3 regions of the Clostridium sp. JS66 genome follow, and region 1 is predicted to be linked to each of the others. Evidence: riboswitches for the same ligand, from Rfam matches in the RefSeq annotation. Region 1 holds a riboswitch; each other region holds the start of a gene.
The links. Region 1 has a riboswitch for S-adenosylmethionine ahead of Q6H37_RS08980 (L-2-amino-thiazoline-4-carboxylic acid hydrolase). Riboswitches for the same ligand answer to the same signal wherever they lie in the genome.
Positions count from the first base shown of each region.

Region 2: linked by a shared signal. The riboswitch ahead of metF (methylenetetrahydrofolate reductase [NAD(P)H]) and the one ahead of Q6H37_RS08980 (L-2-amino-thiazoline-4-carboxylic acid hydrolase) in region 1 are both predicted to bind S-adenosylmethionine.
Region 3: linked by a shared signal. The riboswitch ahead of Q6H37_RS06035 (methionine ABC transporter ATP-binding protein) and the one ahead of Q6H37_RS08980 (L-2-amino-thiazoline-4-carboxylic acid hydrolase) in region 1 are both predicted to bind S-adenosylmethionine.

Region 1 covers NZ_CP131467.1:1,903,428-1,910,545, reverse strand. Annotated here, with positions in the region: gene Q6H37_RS08990 (amino acid ABC transporter permease) at 1-543, opposite strand, end outside; gene Q6H37_RS08985 (amino acid ABC transporter ATP-binding protein) at 556-1,290, opposite strand; gene Q6H37_RS08980 (L-2-amino-thiazoline-4-carboxylic acid hydrolase) at 1,327-1,806, opposite strand; SAM riboswitch class I at 2,161-2,277, opposite strand; gene Q6H37_RS08975 (glycoside-pentoside-hexuronide (GPH):cation symporter) at 2,389-3,765, opposite strand; gene Q6H37_RS08970 (uroporphyrinogen decarboxylase family protein) at 3,895-5,007, opposite strand; gene Q6H37_RS08965 (B12-binding domain-containing protein) at 5,009-5,635, opposite strand; gene Q6H37_RS08960 (DUF2284 domain-containing protein) at 5,763-6,317, opposite strand; gene Q6H37_RS08955 (hypothetical protein) at 6,351-6,839, opposite strand; gene Q6H37_RS08950 (GTP-binding protein) at 6,832-7,118, opposite strand, start outside.
Region 2 covers NZ_CP131467.1:469,207-476,324, reverse strand. Annotated here, with positions in the region: gene Q6H37_RS02205 (hydrolase) at 1-46, opposite strand, end outside; gene Q6H37_RS02200 (homocysteine S-methyltransferase family protein) at 132-2,468, opposite strand; gene metF (methylenetetrahydrofolate reductase [NAD(P)H]) at 2,559-3,410, opposite strand; SAM riboswitch class I at 3,509-3,620, opposite strand; SAM riboswitch class I at 3,864-3,971, shown strand; gene Q6H37_RS02190 (O-acetylhomoserine aminocarboxypropyltransferase/cysteine synthase family protein) at 4,102-5,382, shown strand; gene Q6H37_RS02185 (homoserine dehydrogenase) at 5,491-6,729, shown strand; gene Q6H37_RS02180 (isocitrate/isopropylmalate dehydrogenase family protein) at 6,871-7,118, opposite strand, start outside.
Region 3 covers NZ_CP131467.1:1,262,145-1,269,262, reverse strand. Annotated here, with positions in the region: gene Q6H37_RS06050 (PLP-dependent aminotransferase family protein) at 1-621, opposite strand, end outside; gene Q6H37_RS06045 (MetQ/NlpA family ABC transporter substrate-binding protein) at 715-1,536, opposite strand; gene Q6H37_RS06040 (methionine ABC transporter permease) at 1,587-2,228, opposite strand; gene Q6H37_RS06035 (methionine ABC transporter ATP-binding protein) at 2,221-3,189, opposite strand; SAM riboswitch class I at 3,348-3,457, opposite strand; gene Q6H37_RS06030 (TrkA C-terminal domain-containing protein) at 3,549-4,181, opposite strand; gene dapB (4-hydroxy-tetrahydrodipicolinate reductase) at 4,682-5,497, shown strand; gene hpdA (4-hydroxyphenylacetate decarboxylase activase) at 5,714-6,652, opposite strand; gene hpdC (4-hydroxyphenylacetate decarboxylase small subunit) at 6,662-6,922, opposite strand; gene hpdB (4-hydroxyphenylacetate decarboxylase large subunit) at 6,958-7,118, opposite strand, start outside.

The sequences.
Region 1 (7,118 bases):
TAATATATCTACAACTCCTATTGTGAAAACATAAGAAGTTTCTTTTAAAAGACTTATTATTATATTTCCTAAATTAGGCAAGCAAATTTTAAAGGCTTGTGGAATTATAATTCTTCTTAAACATTGAATGTTATTCATTCCTATACTAAGAGCAGCTTCACTTTGCCCTGCATCCACTGATAAATATGCAGATCGCATAATTTCTGATATAAAAGCTCCACTATTTAAGGCAAATGTTATTATTGCAAAAATACTTTTACTCCAATCATTAATATCAATTCCAACAAAGGACAATAATTGTGGCAACCCATAAAATACTAAGAATAATTGAAGTAAGGCTGGTGTTCCTCTTATAAATGCCGTATACCCATTAGCTATGGATTTAAGTAGAATATTTTTTTGCAGTTTCATTACTGTTAAAATTAAACCCAATAATAATCCAAAGATTAGGGATGCTATCATAATAATAAGGGTTAATGGTAAAGCTTTCATAATGGAAGGTATTGAACTGAATATATAACTAGGATCAAATATCTTATTCATCTTTTTACCTCCCTAATGCTCTATTTTTTGTAAAAACTGTTTAGTTCTTTGCTCCTTAGGGTTATTAAATACTTCCTCTGGAGTGCCTTCTTCCACAACTACTCCACCTTCCATAAATATAACCCTATCAGCAATATTATAAGCAAAAGACATTTCATGAGTAACAACAATCATAGTCATGCCTTCTTCTGCTACCTGCTTCATAACTGATAGCACTTCACCAACAAGCTCTGGATCAAGTGCTGAAGTTGGCTCATCGAAAAGTATTACTTCAGGATTAATTGCAAGTGCTCTTGCAATACCAACACGCTGCTGTTGTCCACCTGAAAGCTGAGAAGGATAAAAATTATATTTATCAGCTAGTCCTACTTTATCCAACAATTTTTCACTTATTTCTTCAGCTTCCTTCTTAGGAACCTTTCTAGGAATAATCAAGCCTTCCATTACATTTTCAATTACAGTTTTGTTATGGAAGAGATTATATGATTGAAAGACCATAGCTGTTTGTTTTCTTACTTTTGAAATGTCACTTTTAGTGGCAGCCTTAAAATTTATCTTAGTATCACCAACTGCTAACTCACCTTCATCAGCTTTTTCTAAAAAATTTATACATCGTAATAATGTGGTTTTTCCAGAACCACTTGGTCCCAGTATTACAACAACCTCTCCCTTATTTACTTTTATACTTGCCCCTTTGAGAATTTCATTTTTACCAAATGATTTATGAATTCCTTTAATTTCAATCATGTAACCACTTCCTAAATTTTATTATTTAATCTTCAATTACTTTTTTGTTACTATAACATGACAGCATTCGTCACCTTTTGATAACATTTTAGGAAAATCTAATTCTATACCATCAAAACTACTAGCTATACCAAAATCTCCATAATTAGCCATACGACACAATTCAACTATTTCATCCTTAGAGCATCCAAGCTGTTTCCAAGCTTCTACTAATGCACAATGACTAAATTTTAGTTCTGATTTTTTATCTCCTGCTGCAGCTATTTCAGCTCCAAAAGCACATTTAGTAACTCCTCCTACAAGTTGAGTTGCAAAATCTTTAGCTCCATTTACATCCTTAAAATTCTTGCTTTTCATTTTTCCATATTCTGTTATTGCCTTCTTTGCTATTTTATCTGCATCGATTCCTTCTTCTTTTACAGCTTTAAGTAATAAATAAAACCAAGTTGCTCTATCACCAATTGCTCCTCTTATTGCCTTTGTTAATTCTTCTTCTGTATACTTTTTTTCACTCATTTTTTATTCCTCCAAATCAATTTAATTTTTTTACAAACAATTTTACATTTTGTATAGCATGAATATTCAAACAAAGCTTTGTATGGTATATGTAGATTTATGTTCTTGATTTATCATATTATATTACAGATTTTTTAATTTAACAATAGTAAAATTAAAAATTTATTAATTTTAGATGTACTTTTTTGATGAATGCTCATAAAAACGCGCGTTAAACTTTACATTTCACAATTAATACACTAATTTGAAACAAGTCATAATATTCATATATACCATTTTTTTATAAAAAAAAGCTATCTTTTTTAGATAAAAAAGATAGCTTATTACAAACCTTGACTTATAAATTTGCCATTTTTCTTATCTTCCAGAGTACGCATAATTACTCTGCAGGAATTAACACCAGTACATTAAAAAATAAATGCTGGTTGTCGGGTTTCATAGGGCCAGTCCCTCCACCGCTCTTGATAAGATACGTAATATATTAAATTTTCTAATAACCATTATTTATTGCTTGACTTATTACGATTATATACATTAAATTTCATCATGTCAACACATAATTAATTTTTTTTGTAAACAAAATTAAAAATTTACATCTTCTGATTTTCTTACTGCAATTTCTTTTTGCATCTTTTCAAGATTATTAGGTGTAATTTTATAAAGTAATACAATAAAAATCAATCCTACTATCATTATAATTGCTGGAATTAATGCCATTCCGTTTTTTATACCACTTATTAATTGTGCTGTAGGCTTCATATTTGCAACATATCCTGCACCTACAAGGACAGAAGTTATAATAATACTTCTTAAAAATATTGCAATTTTAATTGGAAAACTTATCAATGACATAATAAACCCTCTTGCATTCTTTCCAGTTTTCCATTCTCCATATTCAACCGTAGATGAATACATAGCAACACCTAATGCATCAGGAATTCCATATCCTAGATATGCTACAAACATCAATACTATAAATGACATATAATTCATTGGCAAAGCCCATACAATGAGCAATCCAACTATAAATATTGCAAGAGACAAAATATAAGTATTTCTTTCTCCAATTTTTTTAGCTAGTGGATTTGTAATAACAGCACCAAAAAGACATACTATACTTAGCCCTGTAAAAAATATAGTGACTACTGCCAAATTATTTACAACATATTTAAAATAATAAAATGCCATTCCAAAAATAACAAACCTTCCTAAATATCTTCCAAGTTCACCTAATAACAATCCTATAAGAGGTGGATTTACTACTATTTGTTTTAACATCTCACCTACAGACATTTTTTCTTCTACCTTACCTGTTTGAGTGGACTCTCCAGCATTTCCATAGTCTTTAGTCATAAAAAACAATATATAGTAGCAAGCAATCATAATAATGCCTCCAAGTATAACAGTAAAAGTATATCCACCTGCAGGATTACCAATAGCTTTACCTATCATCAATATTAAAGGCATACTTACTAAAGAAAAACAAATAGTACCTAATGAGTTAAACATACCTCTGTTTGATGCCATAGCAATTCTTTCTTCTCTTACTTCTGTCATAGAAGAGTTCATTGCTACATGTGCTGCGTAAAAAATATTCCAAATTAAATGGCTCACTATAAATCCCATTGAAATTATAATTGCGTTCATTGTTGAAGAACCTATCTTAGAAAATTCTAAAATATAAAATAGTACTGCAAAAGGAGGTCCTATTAATAGCCATGAACGATATTTACCCCATTTCATATTGAATTTTTCTAATATAACTCCTGCAGTAGGAACCCATACAAGGTCAAATATACTTGTAATCATAAGTACAGTACCTGCTAAAGCTGCGGATATTTTTGCATAGTCAGTTAAAAATGCAGCAAAATAATATACTTCTACATTTACAAGCAGCTGAAATCCAAAGGATGGTACTCCATAAAAATTAATAATAGATTTTTTTAATTTTTGTTCCATAACATTTTCCTCCCATAAATATTTAGTTGGTTTTATAAAAAAATATCATAACAAATAAAAAGGGCTGGTATTAGTGATACAAAATCACTAATATAACAAGCCCTAATATAAAAGTAATCTATTTTGTTTTTATCTTCCTGTAGCTGCTGAAATCATAGCCTTTACATTTTCAACCTTTGCATTTGGAGGTATTGAACATCCACTAGATAAAATAAATCCTTGTCCCATATCTTTAATAAGCTTTGTACTATAATCATATATTTCATCAGGAGTGCTAAGAACAAGCTTTGCAGCAGGTACATCTCCTTTGATACATACATGACCTCCAAGCTCTTGTTTTATCTTGTAAATATCTGTCATACCATCTGTTTCAAATACAATCTTTCCTTTTGGAAAATCCTTAAAGTAGTGCAAATCACGTTCCCAGTTTCCATCAATATGAATGTCACACACTACGCCCTCTTCTATAATGGCATCTGCTGCTCCCTTAATATATTTCCATACAAAACGCTCCCATAACCTAGGAGAATAAAATTCACTAGCTCCACGTGCTGGAGAAAGGAAGAAAACATCTGGTTTAGATTCTTTTATTTGCTTTTTTATACCTTGAATCATACCTTCTTGAATAACATCTAAAACTTCCTCAACCTTATCTGGCATTCTAAATAAATCTCTCATGAATTTTGTCATAGAACGTCCGCCACTTAAGTATTCATTTACAGTTATAGCTACAGCAGGGCTATATAATACAAATCCAGCATCTCTAACATTCTGCTGTGCTTGTGGAGAATAAGCTAAATCTGCCGCAATTTCATCAATATTAACTCCCAATCTATCTTTTAAGTAACCAGGCATAAAGCTATTCCAGCCTTTATTTATAATTGTGTCATAATCTTCCGGCTTCATCATTTCTGCTTCATCAATCTGCCAAAGCATATCATCTGCAAGTTCACGTCCCGGAAGCTTAACTTTCGCCATAAATATTAATGGAAATACAGGTCCTACACAATAAGCTGAATTAACTCCATCAACATCTCCTAAATCTTTCATAGAGTTTATTATAACTTCATTTGATTTTTTAACGCTGTCTTTTCCACAAAGATCTGCTAATTTTAGTCCCATATGTTTAGCAGCAAATGAATCATTCATAAGTATAACAGGTGTTCTGTCAGTTTTCTCCAATGCCAATGTCTTTCTAAATCTCTCCAAACGTTCATTGTATAATTCTTGTGTTGTTTTCAATTTATTTCACCTCCACAAATTTTTTACAATATTCTACAGTCTGCTGAGCATTTTTACATACTATATCTGCACCCATATATTCACCTGCAGCATCGTCAACAGGGCCTCCTCCTACTAAAACTTTTGTACTTTCTCTAAGTCCTGCATCTCCTATTGCCTTTATACATTCTTTAACGTTATCAAAACATGTTGTAAGAAGACAAGAAATTCCAACTACTTTAGGTTTATACTGTTTAACTGCTTCAATAAATTTATCTGTAGGAATATCAACACCTAAGTCAATAACTTCAAATCCATTACTTCTCATTACAGTAGTTACAATATTCTTTCCAATATCATGAATATCGTCATATATTGTTCCTATAACAAATATTCCATTTTTTGATTTACCTGTTTCACCCATGCCTCCAATTATCTCTGAAGCTTCATTGAAAACCTCTGCAGACATAATTAATTCTGATAAGAAATATTCCTTTTTCTCAAATCTATTTCCTACAATTTCCATACCTTCTTGTAAACTAGCTATAATATCTAGAGCAGGTGTTCCTTGAGCCTTTAAAGCTTTTACCTCTTCTAAAACCACATCTTCATCAAGATCAGCCATTGCTTCAACTAATTTTTTACTCATAATATTTCCTCCCCCTATAAAATATTTTTTTAATTATATATAATGTTAATTCGATCCATTTTACTATTTAGAAATTTGAAGTATATATCTTCAATATTTTTTATTGTTAATCTAAATAGTTTAATATTCATTCATTAAAAAGTATTAAACCTACATAAGAAACAGTATTTGGACCATTATAATAAGGTATACCTGCACTTTTTTCTAAAGCCATAACATCAATACCATAAGCTTCCACTGAAGAAAGTGCTTTATCAGGAAACCTGCACTTTTCTCCATCAAGATAAGTACATCTCTCACATATATCACAACAACCTGCTTTTAGTGCTAAAATATCCTCAAATTTGTATTTATCCTTTACATGATCAAGTATTTTTCCGAATATTTCATTATGCTCTTTACCTGCTGCTATCATGCCTTTATAATCAAAAGAACTTGATAGTTTATGTGCAGTTTGTATTAAAATACCTTGTTTGTAATTTTTAACTTTATCCATTAATTCATTAATAGGTCCTACAGCTGGTGGTCCCATCCAATTTGTATCATACTTGCGGCATACATTTCTTTCACAAGCTTTTCTATAATCTTCATGAAACTTGATTTTTGAAGTATCTGCCATTGCTGCGTAAGTAGCTTTTAATTCCAATGCATCTTTAATTAAATCATCAAAATTAATTTTCATATATCTACTCCTCAAAACACATATTTTCCAATTTTAACAATGTATCTTAACATGTAATAATTCCTCTAATTTTTTCAATGTTATGAATTTTAAAGTTTTCTCATCAGTTCCAAATACAATTGCTGTTATGTTTACAGTTATACTTTTAACTTTTTTATCTTCATGATTTTTTGAAGTTTTTATATTTGTATTTTTACCAGTAGTTGCAATCCAGACGTTGAAATTTTCTTCACCTTCAACAAAAGCTTTAATGTGTCCTATGAAATATTTATTTTCTAACACCCACTTTTTAAGGCTTTCTATCCAAGCTTCCAAAGAATTTTCCATCTCATTTACTGATACTTCTTTATTGAGTTCAAGTGAAATTGTATTTGAAAAAACAGCTGGAACTTCCTTAAGCTCACCATATAATTCTTCTTTTGAATGTTCATGATTACATCCACATTCACCTTCATGGCTGTGATAATACTGATGTTTCTGAACTTTGCCTAAAGGCTTCTGCAGTTTACGAATATCATTCACTGATATCCACCACCTTTTTCCACATACAGTCATCTACATTTTTACTTGCAGATACCCTATATATGTTAGCCTTTTCATTAAGGTGTTTTACATCTTTCTCTATAATCTCTAGTTCTGAATCCAAAGTTAAATCAACTTTATTTATAAGTACTGAATCCCCTTCAGCTATCTGATTTTCTATAAGTATTGGAGCTACAGTCCTTAATTCATAAAAACGTTCTGCATCAACTACAGTTACAGTTTTTATGCTATCTATCCCTTTTCCATACTTATTTAAGT
Region 2 (7,118 bases), 1.4 Mb from region 1:
GTACATACTTGCCATTTTTCCCAGTTATATTGTTTATGTCACTCATAACTTACTCTTTCCTCCTCTTATATTAGATTCATCATTATTTATATATTTTATACTATATATTAAAAATATTCTACATGATGAATTTAATTACGGAAAATTTCTTCTGCAATTCTTACAGATTCTCTAGCATCTTTAGCATAAAAATCTGCTCCTATCATTTCTGCATATTGTTCATTAAGAACAGCTCCGCCTACAAAAACCTTGCATTGTAAATTATTTTCTCTTAAAGCTTCTATAGTCTTTTTCATATTAACAACTGTAGTAGTCATGAGTGCACTCAACCCTACAAGCTTAACATTATGTTCCTTTACTGTATTAACTACTTTTTCAATAGCCACATCTTTTCCTAAATCTATTACTTCAAATCCATAGTTCTCCAAAAGAACTTTTACAATGTTTTTACCTATATCATGTATGTCGCCTTTTACAGTTGCTAAAATAATTTTTCCTTTAGATATACTTTCTTCACCTTGTTCAACAATTTTCTTTTTTATAACTTCAAAAGATTTTTTTACAGTTTCAGCTGATTGTATAAGCTGTGGTAAAAATATTTCTTTTTCTTCATACTGTTCTCCTACATAATCCAATGCTGGAATAATATAAGAATTAACAACTTCTAAAGGTTCTTTTGTTTTTAATAAAACTTCTGTACTGCTAATAGCATCTTTTTCTATTCCATCTACAATAATTTGTTTCAAATCTTTTATTGAACTTATATTTTCAATATTTGTTACTGCTTCTTCTTTTTTGCCTACTAACTTTGTTCCATACTTTTCTACATAATTTTTACCTTCTCTATCAATATTGGATAGAACTTCAAAAGAATAAATAACTTCTTTCATTCCTTCGTCTCCAGTATTCATTATTGGTAAATCTAATCCTGCATAAAGTGCCATAGACAAAAATGTTCTATTTAATATTTCTCTTCTTGGAAGTCCAAAAGATACATTACTTACTCCTAGTACAGTTTTAACCTTTAATTTTTCTTTAACTAATTTTATAGCTTTTATTGTTTCCAATACTTCTTTTTGCTGTGCTGAAGCTGTTAAAGCAAGACAATCTATTATTATATTTTTCTTATGTATACCATACTCTTTTGCAGTATTTACTATTTTTTCTGCTATCTTAAATCTGCCTTCTGCTGTATCTGGAATACCACTTTCATCTATAGTTAAACCTATTACACATCCTCCATACTTTTTAACCACAGGAAAAACCTTTTTCATTATTTCCCTTTTTCCATTTACAGAATTTATAATAGGTTTTCCATTATAAACTCTAGCTCCAGCTTCTAGTACTTCTTCATTAGGGCTATCAATAGTTGTTGGTAATTGTACTACCTTTTGTACTGACTTTATAGCCTTAATCATCATTTCTTTTTCATCAATTTCTGGAAGTCCTACATTTAGTTCTATTATATGGGCTCCTTCTTCCTTTTGCTTTACAGCTTGAGTTTGAATATAATTAACACTTTTTTCTTTCAATTCTTCCTTATATTTTGATTTTCCTGTAGGATTAATTCTCTCACCTATTATTGTAACTTTTTCACCTAAAAACACAGTTTCTGTAGAAGAACATACTACACTAAAATTCTTTTCTTCTATTTTTAATGGCTTACTATCTTTTAATCCTTCACATAGTTTCTTTATAAATTCTGGATTAGTACCACAACAACCACCTAAAACTCTTACACCCTTTTCAGCCATGATTTTTGCATATTTCACAAATTCATCTGGTGTTATATCATATACTGTATTTTTTCCATCATATCTTGGAAGCCCCGCATTAGGTTGAACCATAACAGGTATTGATGCATATTTTAGTATTTCTCCTACTATAGGCATAAGCTCCTTAGGTCCTAGTGAACAATTTACTCCAAGAACATCTACTCCTAAACCTTCTAATACGAATACCATCGTTTTAGGATCAGTTCCCATTAGTGTTCTTCCATTATCCTGAAAAGTCATAGTACAAAATACTGGCAAGTCACTATTTTCCTTTGCAGCAAGAACTGCAGCCTTAGTCTCATATAAATCAGACATAGTTTCTATTAAAATTAAATCTGCACCTGCTTTTTCACCAATAACAACCTGCTTTTTAAATAAATTATATGCTGACTCAAAACTTAAAGGTCCCGTAGGTTCCATCATTTGTCCAATAGAACTTACATCAAGAGCAACAAGCTTATCTTGGGCCGCTTCCTTTGCAATTTTTACTCCTGCAGTAATTACTTCTTCTATAGAATACTTAGAAGAACTGTACTTTAATTCATTTGCTCCAAAAGTATTTGCAATTATTATATCAGCACCTGAATCAATATATTGTTTATGAATATTTCTTATAATATCAGGATTTGTTATATTTAAAGTTTCAGGCAAATCACCTACTTTAAGTCCTGATTTTTGAAGCATAGTTCCCATTGCTCCATCAAATATAATAAATTTATTCTTAAATCTTTGAGCCAAATCATTTATTTTCAAAATTACATTCTCCTTTCGTTAGTTCTAATACTATTTAAAAGATACATTGTCTAGTATACTTTTAACAATATCAGGTTTGTTCATAGTATAAAGATGGACCCCTTCTACCTTGTTTTGCAATAATTCTTCTATTTGGTAGCTAGCATATTCTATTCCTGCTTTTTTAAGATCCTCTTCATTATTTTCATACTTATTCATAAAATTTTTAACTTTATCTGGAATGATAAACCCAGATAATTTTTGTATTTTTTCAATTAATATTTTATTTATAGCAGGCATGATTCCAACAGTTACTGGAACTCTTATATTATATTTATACATCTTTTCTTTAAACTTAAAGAAATTATTATTGTCAAAAAATAACTGAGTGATTAAAAAGTCTGCACCTGCATCAACCTTTTCTTTTAAATATCTTACACTCATGTCCAAATCTTTACACTCATTATGTCCTTCTGGATAAGCTGCTGCTCCTATACACAAGTTAGTATCAATTTTTAATTTATTTATTAAATCTTTCCCATATCTATATAAATGTTCTTTACCTATAGTAAATTTTTCTGGTATATCACCTCTTAGGGCTAATATATTTTCTATTTTGTTTACTTTTAAATTTTCAACTACTTCCTCTATTTCTTCTTTTGTAGATGTTATACATGTTAAATGAGCAAGCGCTTCTATTGAATACTTATTTTTTATTATCGAAGCTATTTCTACAGTTCTATCTTTACTACTTCCACCTGCTCCATAAGTTACACTTATAAAACCCGGATCAAAATTTTTTAACTCCTCAATAATATTAAATAAAGTTTCATTGCTTTTAGGTGGAAATATTTCAAAGGATAAAGTGGTTTCTTTTTCTAAAAATGTATCTCTTATAAACATATAGTTTTCTCCTTTATCAGTAGTAAATTATTCATATAAATTTGAAAAGCTGCTTTTCATAGAAAAGCAGCTTTAAAATTGCTAATTTTAAACTTCTTTTCTTATCTACCAGAATAAAAACTTATTCTGCAGGAATTGACACCGATACATTTAATTAATGCCGGTTGTCGGGTTTCACAGGGCCAGTCCCTCCACCACTCTGGATAAGATTTTACATTCAATTATACTTATTATTAATAGTATATCTGTTTATTTACATTGTCAATAGTTTTTCTATTATAAAGAAATGAATAAAAAAAATTTTCACTAAATTAAATTTTTTTATCTATTAAATATCAAGTTATTTCAGTGCATATAACAAATTTTTAAAATATAAATTTTATTTTTTTAGTTTTTTTGGTATTGACAATTAAAACTAATATCTGTTATCATTTATTCAATCGAATACGGAACTTCTTATCTAGAGAGGCTGAGGGACTGGCCCTATGACGCCCAGCAACCTGAATAACATTTTTGTTCAAAGGTGCTAATTCCAGCAGGTTAAATCCTGAAAGATGAGAAGCTAGGGGAATAATCTTCTTGTAGCTTTTCTGCAAGAAGATTTTTTATTTTAAAAATTTCCTAGGCAATTATCAAATTAGAAGTTTCGTCCATGTATTAAAGGTTTAATAATATTTAGGAGGAATCTAAAATGAGTGAAAGAAAATTATCATTTGAAACATTACAAGTACATGCAGGACAGGAACCAGATCCAACAACAGGATCAAGAGCTGTTCCAATTTACCAAACTTCATCTTACGTATTTAAAAATGCTGATCATGCTGCTAACCTATTTCAATTAAAAGAACCTGGAAATGTTTATACAAGAATAATGAATCCAACTACAGATGTATTTGAAAAGAGAATAGCAGAATTAGAAGGTGGAGTTGCAGGACTCGCAACAGCATCAGGACTCGCAGCTATTACCTATGCTATCCTCAATGTTGCAAGTGCAGGTGATGAAATAGTTGCAGCAAGTACACTATATGGCGGAACATATGAATTATTTGGAGTAACCTTAAAAAAGCTTGGTATAAAAGTTGTATTTGTAAATCCAGATGATCCTGAAAACTTCAGAAAAGCTATTACAGATAAAACAAAGGCACTTTATGGTGAAACTATAGGAAATCCAAGAATCAATGTATTAGACATAGAAGCTGTAGCAAATATTGCACATGAAAATAAAATACCATTAATCATAGATAATACTTTTGGTACTCCATATCTTGTTAAACCAATAGAATTTGGAGCAGATGTAGTTGTTCACTCTGCAACTAAGTTTATTGGAGGACATGGAACTACAATTGGTGGAGTAATAGTTGATGGTGGTAAATTTGATTGGAGAACTAGTGGAAAGTTCCCTGATTTTACAACACCAGATAAAAGCTACAATGGATTAGTATACGCAGATTTAGGCGCACCAGCATTTGCTTTAAAAGCTAGAGTTCAACTTTTGAGAAATACTGGAGCAACTCTTAGTCCTCAAAGTGCATTTTTATTCCTTCAAGGCTTAGAATCACTATCCTTGAGAGTAGAAAGACATGTATCAAACACAAGAAAAATTGTTGAATTTTTAAGTAAGCATCCAAAGGTTTCTTGGGTAAACTATCCTGAACTAGAAGGTAATCCATATAATGAATTATCTAAAAAATACTTACCAAAAGGTGCTGGTTCAATATTCACATTTGGAATTAAAGGTGGTTTAGAAGCAGGAAAAAGATTTATAAATAGTGTTGAATTATTCTCATTACTTGCAAATGTAGCTGATGCGAAGTCACTCGTAATTCATCCTTCAAGTACAACCCATGCAGAACTTAATGAAGAAGAACAAAAAGCTGCTGGAGTTACTCCTGATATGATAAGACTTTCAATTGGTATCGAAGGTGTTGATGATCTTATATATGACTTAGATCAAGCTCTTGCAAAAGCTTAAAACTTAAATAAACAACGAATTATTTAAGTAAAAAGCCAGTAGGGAAGTTCCTACTGGCTAAATTTTAGTTAATGAGAGTAAATACAAATAAAAAGGGGGCTTTTTAATATGGCATCTATTGCAATATTAGGTTATGGAGTAGTTGGAACAGGTACAGCTGAATTAATAAATAAAAATAAAGAAAGATTTAAAAAGATTACAGGTGAGGAACTTAAACTTTCAAATATATTAGTTAGAAATATTGAAAAACATAAACAAAAAAAGGATTCTAAAATTCTAACTGATAACTTTGAACACATTTTAAAAAGCCCTGTGGATATAATTGTTGAAGTTATGGGTGGCATCAATCCTGCTTACAAATATGTAAAAAAAGCTTTAGCTTCAAAAAAACATGTGGTAACAGCCAACAAAGATTTAATGGCGGAACATGGAAAAGAACTTTTAGATATAGCACATGAAAATGGTGTTACATTAAACTTTGAAGCTAGTGTAGGAGGCGGTATACCTATTTTGAAACCTCTTATGGAATGTCTTACAGGTAATGAAATTGTAAGTATTAAAGCAATATTAAATGGTACTACGAATTTTATACTTTCAAAAATGTATAATGAAAACATGAGCTACGAAGATGCTTTAAAAATTGCTCAAGATTTGGGCTTTGCTGAATCTAACCCTGATTCTGATGTTCTAGGTTATGATGCAGCAAGAAAGTTATCCATACTATCTACTATCGCCTATGATAAAAAAATTAACTGGAAAGATATACACATAGAAGGCATTACCAATATAGATGCTGATGATTTTAAGTATGCTAAAGCTAATGGTTATAATATAAAACTCTTAGCTATAAGTAGAAAAGAAGAAGATGGAATCTTTGCTTCTGTACAACCTGTTATTGTAGATAAAAATTCAGAACTCAGCAAAATTGAAAATGAATTAAATGCTATTGTTATAAAAGGCGATGCTGTAGGCGATGTTGTTTTTTCAGGTAAAGGAGCAGGAATGTTTCCTACTGCCAGTGCAGTTTTTGGTGACATAGCTGATATAATTCAAAATAGAAATAAAAGATCTATTCAATTTAACAGTGAAAATGCCAGTATACAAACACTTTACAATTATAAATCTAATTGGCTTGTAAGAATAAAAACTACTGATAAAATAAATACTATTTGTTCTTTAACAGGAAACTTTAAAAATTGTCATATTTTTAAAAATGAATTAAATCCAAAAGATGAAGTTGTAGCTATTGTCAAGGAAGAAACTGAAAATGATTTAAATTGTAAATTAGAAGAGATTAAAACTTCAAGCCATACAGAATATATAAAAAAATTCCTACATATTAGATAAAACATATATATTTTAAAACTTTTGACAAACAACTTTTTAAATTAATTACAAAACAAAAGCTATGAAATTCAGAAATTAACTTTCCCATTTCATAGCTTTTAAATTAAATAGAATTCTTACAAACACACTTTTAGAGTAGTGCTATTTTTTTTTCATTGCTTTAATTATAGCTTCTGTAAATTCTACAGTATTTGCATTTCCACCTAAATCTGCAGTGACACTTTTTCCTTCTTTTAGAACATCTGCTACTGCTTTTTCTATTTTAAGAGCAGCTTCAAATTCGCCTATGTGATTAAGCATCATAATACCTGATAATACTGCTGCTACAGGATTTGATATATTCTTTCCTGCTATATCTGGTGCTGAACCATGTGCAGGCTCAAATACAG
Region 3 (7,118 bases), 640 kb from region 1:
TACTTTATCATTTGTCTTTGTAAGAGATGATAATATTATATCAAAACCTTCAGTAAAACCATTGGTTATTAATATATCCTTGCCTTTTATATTAACTCCTTTATTTTTCATATATTTAAGAAGATAATTAATCAATGGTCTATAACCTTGAGCATACCCATAATTTAATATTTTTTCACCTTCTATAGACATACGATTTAAAAAAGCTTTTTTAAATTCTTCCACATCAAAAAGATTTTCATCTGGTGCTATGCTTTTAAAGGATATCATTCCTTTTTTCCACTTAGCCTCATGTTTTACAATATCAAGGCTTTCAGAAGCTCTTGCATAATCATTTATCAAGGTGTTCCAATTTACATTCCACTTTTCCTGCATTTCTACATGAATTTCACATACAAATGCACCTTTTCCTTTTTTAATAGATATAAATCCCTCATCCTCCAAAAACTCATAAGCATATATAATAGTATTTCTACTTACTTTCATAATAGATGACATTTCTCTTGTAGAAGGCAGCTTTTCTCCACTTTGGAGCATGCCTCCAAGTATCATTTCCTTAATATAATCCTTAATTTGTATATATACAGGTACTTCTTTATTAAACTTTATATCTGAAAACATAGTTTCACCTCTAAAATATATTCTTACATAAATTTAAAGATAAATAAAGAGGCTAACACACTAATTAGTGCATCAGCCCCCTAAACCTAAATATTAAAATGATGGAATTATACTTCCTTTATATTTTTCTTCTATGAACTTTTTGATTTCTGGTGAATTAAGTGCTTTAGATAAAGCTTTTATAGAATCTTTATCCTTATCCTTAGTTCTTACTGCAAGTACATTAGCATATGGTGAATCCTTTGGTTCTATAGCAATAGCATCCTTTGTAGGATTTAAATTTGCTTGAAGAGCATAATTTGCATTTATAACAGCTGCATCTACATCACCTAAAACTCTTGGAAGTTGAGGTGCATCTAATTCTTTTATTTTGATATTTTTCTTATTTTCAGTTATATCTGCTTTTGAAATAAGTTCACCATCTTTTACTTTAATAAGTCCTGCATTTTGAAGTACTTTTAAAGCTCTAGATCCATTTGTTGGATCATTAGGTATAGCAATTTCTGCACCATCTTTTATATCAGCTATCTTTTTAACCTTATTTGAATATACTCCCATTGGTTCAAGATGAACTTTTACAGTATAAGATAACTCAGTATGTTTTTCTTTATTAAACTGTTCTAAGTAAGGTACGTGTTGATAAAAATTTGCATCTAACTGTCCTTCATTTAAAGAAGTATTTGGTGTTACATAGTCTGTAAATTCAACAATTTGAAGATCATAACCTTCTTTTTGTAGTATTGGTTTTACTTGTTTTAATATTTCCGCATGTGGTACTGGTGTAGCACCTACTTTTATTACTTTTTTATCCTTGCTTGTGCTGCTTGAAGCATCTCCACTTTTAGCACCACAGCCTGCTAATGATAAAACAACAAGTGATGATAGTATTAAAGATATTATTTTTTTCTTTTTCATTTTTATTACCCCCGCTTAATTATATTTTTATTTTGTTATTTAAAATAATGTTATTTACTTAATTTTCTATAAATAAATGTACCTAAACTTTGAAAAACCTGAACAAGTACTATTAAGATTACAACAGTGTAAATCATTATATCTGTTTTAAATCTATAGTATCCATAGTTAATAGCTACATTTCCGAGGCCCCCTCCGCCAATAGCTCCTGCCATAGCAGAATAACCAACTACACTAATAACTGTTAAAGTTATTCCTAATATTATAGAAGGAAATGCTTCCTTTAGTATTACTTTATATATTATTTGCCAGTTGCTTGATCCAAAGGATTTCGCTGCTTCTATTACACCATTGTCTACTTCCTTCATAGAAGATTCTATTACTCTAGCTGCAAACGGTGCTGCTGCTATTGTCAAAGGAACTATAGCTGCATTTGTTCCTATACTTGTCCCAACTATTAATTTTGTCAGTGGAAATATAGAAATCATCAATATTAAAAATGGGAAGGAACGTAAAGTATTTATTATAAAATCCAATGTCTTATACACAACTTTATTAGGTTTCAATCCACTTTCATCTGTTAATACAAGTATAATTGCTGGTATAAATCCTATAGCCACTGCTAAAAAAGTAGATATTAAAACCATTTGTACTGTTTCCAATAATGCTGGAAGTAATATTTCATTAATCATCATTTTCAATCACCTCCCAAATTATAGACTTTGAATCCAAGAATTTGCATATATTTTCTTTGTATTGTTCATTTGTATTTATAACAAGTGATCCCAAAACATTGTCTCTGAACTTTTCAAGCTTTCCCCATACTATAGAAAAATCTATATCAAGTTCTCTAGCTATTGAAGTTATAATACACTGCTGACTGTACTCTTTGGGAAAAAATATTTTTATATTCACTCCACTTTCAGGAAGTACTTCATTTTCACCTAATAGCTTCTGTAAATCCTTATCTGGTTTTAAGAACAACTCTTCTACAGTACCTTCACCTTTTATTTCTCCCTTTTCCATAAGTGCAACCCTATTACATATTTCTTTAACTACTTCCATTTGATGTGTAACTAAAACCACTGTAATATTTAATTCTTCATTTATTTTCTTTATAAGTTCTAATATGGATTTTGTAGTATTCGGATCTAATGCTGATGTAGCTTCATCACATAATAATATTTCTGGATCTAAAGCTAATGCTCTTGCTATACCAACCCTTTGTTTTTGTCCACCACTTAAATCTTTAGGCATACTATGAATTTTATCTTCAAGTCCTACTAACTTAACTAAATTGGTTACTTTTTTTTCTATATAAGCTTTATCAAAATTCCATACTTCTAAGGGAAGTGCTATATTATCAAATACATTTTTTCTATTTAGCAGGTTAAAATTCTGAAATATCATACCCAACCTTTTTCTCATAGTCTTTACTTCTTTTTCACTTAATTCTTTTAATTCATTCCCCATAATAGTTACGCTTCCACTATCATAAGTTTCCAAAGCATTCAAACACCTTAAAAGTGTAGACTTTCCAGCTCCACTATGTCCTACAATACCTACAATGTCGCCTTTTTTTACATGTAAATTTATATCTTTAAGCACTTGGTTGCCAGAAAAACTTTTATTTACATCTACTAATTTAATCATTGGCCCTTTCCTTTCTTCTAGAAATTTATTACTTTAATTCGTTATAACTGTGATTAGTTAAATCATAGTAGTTACAAAAACTATATGTCTTGTATAACCTTCTTAAGACAAAAATTAAAGCCCGAGGAAAAACCTCGAGCTATTACTCTTAATTTAACCTCTCATCTCTCAGCTTACGCCGCAGGAGTTAGCACCAATATACCATTAAAAAAATGATACTGGTTGCTGGGTTTCATCGGGCCAGTCCCTCCACCACTCTTGATAAGTGCGAAATTTATATTCAATTTATGTTTTAAATTATAACAACACAAATATAGATTGTCAACTTCTATTTTTAAATTTTATTGTATTATTCTCAATTATTTATTATCTTCATAAATAAATTTCTTAATTTTTCCATAAACATCTTCTTCACCTATTACCAACAAAGTATCTCCTTCTTGGAATGCAGCATTAGGTCCTGGTGAAAGTATTAAATTGCTTTTTCTTCTTATTCCTACTATAGTAGCACCTGTATTTTGCCAAAACTTACTTTCGGATATAGTGTTTCCTATAATACTAAGTCCTTTATATATTTTAAACTCAAAAGGCATGAAGGGATTAGTATTAATAAATCTATTAGAATAATCTATAAGTTCATCAATTTTTCCTTCAATTTTTTCCTCTAACAATTTTTTTTGATTTATTAAATCTAATATTTCTTTCCTAGATAAATTTATAGAATCTATATCTTTAAATTTATCTATAAACTTTACACAATTATCCACTGATTTAATAATAATTCCACTACCTCTTATTACTTCCACTATATCCATGTCATTTAAAAGAATAATTGCTCTTCTAATAGTTTCAGGCGAAACATTGTAATAACTTGAAAGAGATGATCTTCCATGAAGTTTGTCTCCTACAGAAAAATCACCAGATAATATTCTGTTCGCTATATCAATTGCTATTTTTTGATAAACTGGTTTTTTTATGTATTCCGATGACATTTTAAATTATACTTTAAAATATATTATATCTTAAAGTAAATCCTCCTCCCAATAATATTCTATTAAAAAAATATTAATATTCACTAATTTGATACACTAATAATCCAATTTCATTTAAAACGATAAAAATTCACCACTAAATTGAAATTAAAACATTTTTACATATACATAATCAGTGTAATTCCATAAAATATAATACCATAATAATAATTTTTAAAAAAGCTTTATACTACTAATTTAAGCTTTTTTCACATTTTAGTTTTTTTCAATCTATAATAATTAAAAACTTTATTTTAGCATTAATTTACACAAAATCATAAATATTCAGTATTTTAAACAATATAGAGATAATTAACTATTAATGACAAGTAACAACTTGTATGATATAATAAAGTTGTTACTTTTAAAAAATATGTAAATCAATACTTAGAAATGATTTTTACTCAATATTTTCATATCTAAAAGTTTTGATGTCATGGTAAGAAAAAGGAGGAAATAATATGATTAAAGTAGGTCTAATAGGTTTAGGCAAAACAGGACAACATATCGCAAATGGAATTTTAGGACAAAATAATATGCAAATTGTAGCTGCAGTTTGCAGTCCAAAAAGCACAAAAAAAGGAATGGACTTAGGAAAGTTACTTGAAAATAGTAATACAAACATAAAAATAAGTACTTCTAATGAACTAGAAAGCATAATTTTTAAAACTAAGCCTGACGTGTTCATAGATTTTTCAACTCCTGCAGCAACTTTGAAAAATGCTGTTACATTATCAAAAATGAAAATAAATATGGTCATTGGTACTACTGGTTTTACTGAAGAGAACATCAATACTCTTCAACATATATCCTATAAATTTAAGAACGGTATAGTTTATGCACCTAATATTACTCTAGGTGTAAATGTAATGATGTTACTAAGTAATATTGCAGCAACTATACTAAACAGTTATGATTTTCAAATTATAGAAATGCATCATAAAAACAAAAAAGATTCACCTTCAGGTACAGCATTAAAATTATCAAATGAGATTAAACATGGACTTCAAGCTGCAGGAGTAAATAATAAGGTTATTCCTATTGATGCTATACGCGCTGGCAACATAGTAGGAAAACATAAGTTACTTATAGTTGGAGAATACGACCAAATAGAAATAAGCCATGAATCCTTTTCCAGAAAAGCTTTTTCCTTGGGAGCTATTAATGCAGTAAATTATATATATAAAAAATCTGGATACTATGAAATGAAAGATATACTAGATCTAAAAAAAATACTATGTGAGTATATTGATTCCTTAAATATAGTTTCATACTAATATAAAATTGTAATTTTCACCAAATTCATTCCTTTTACCATGTTTTTAGGCAAATCTAAGCCTGGAAACCATGGTAATACTTACATATCCTTATATAATTTATTTTATCTTACTTTAGATAAGTTTGTTAGGTACAAAATATTTTCAATATAGGTATTAAGATAATTTGAGCTGGAGAAAGACTTACCTCATCTCCAGCTCTATTAAAATATAAGATTAAAAGGGCGTGTTATCACCTATATAGCAAGCTATATTATTATCTAAATATAACTGCTGAAGATGTTCCATTTTTTCATTTGTCACATCTCCATATTTACTATATTCGTATTCTTTCCCCAATTGATTCCACTTTGTTTCTCCTAATCTGTGGAATTTCAAAATGTTGATCTCATATAGAGAATTTTTATTCATATATTCAATTAGCTTGTATGCATTTTCATCACTGTCATTATATCCTGCTATAGTGGGTTGTCTTAAAACAAGTCTTCCATTCCAGTTGGACTTTTTAAGTGCTTCAATATTTGAAAGTATTAAATCATTATAAACTCCAGTTCCTTGCTTATGCTTTTCTCTATCCATATTTTTCACATCAATAAATGCAAAATCAATGTGCTTTAATACTTCTAAAAAAACTTCCTGTTTTGCATATCCACTGGTTTCAATTGCTTTATGAATCTGGCTATCATAACATTTTTTAAGTACTTCCACCAAAAATTCATGATGCATTAGAGGATCTCCTCCTGTAAAGGTTACTCCTCCATCAGGACCCCAATTATTGAAATCACGTTTTAAAATTGTCATAAGTTCATCTACTGTATATTCCTTAACACACTGCTTCAAAGCATTATTGGGACAGATATTAACACAATCAAAAGTTTCACATTTTTCACAAGTATCCCAGGAGATTCCCAACCTGCCATTCTCATTAAATTTAATTGAACTATACGAACATACATTTATACATGCACGGCAGCCACTTTTCCATTTGCATACATTTTCTGCAACCATAATATGTTTTTTCTTAATCCAACTTTCTGGATTGGCACACCATTTACACTGAAGTGGACACCCTGTAAAAAATACACTGGTTCTACAACCTGGCCCATCATGTACAGAAAAACTTTGTATATCAAATATTAAACCTTTTTCCTTCATATCATTACCCTATTCTGCTTTATATCCTGGACATGTAGAAGCACCACAAGTAGCATATGCCCAGTTTTCTTTTTCCAAGCCTTTGCATGTTCCCAATCCATATTTATCTGGATTACAAAAGCTTTTGCAGTTTCCGCATTTTTCAGCCACCTTAAAATTAGGGCAAGCCTCACTTCCTTCACCATCAATAGGAACCATTCCTTTTGTTAATGCACAAAGACCTTTTTCACAATCTAAATTTATATAATTTTTACAATCATAGTGGCGCATTGCTATTACCTCCATTCATTTTTTAGTATACCTTATTATTTATCATATTCAGTTCTATAAATAACTTCATCTTGAATAGGCTTACCGATTTCACACCAGTATTGAGTAAATCCAGCTACACGAACCATAAGTTCTCTATATTTCTCTGGTGTAAGCTGAGCATCCCTCAATGTTTTAGAATCAACAACATTAAACT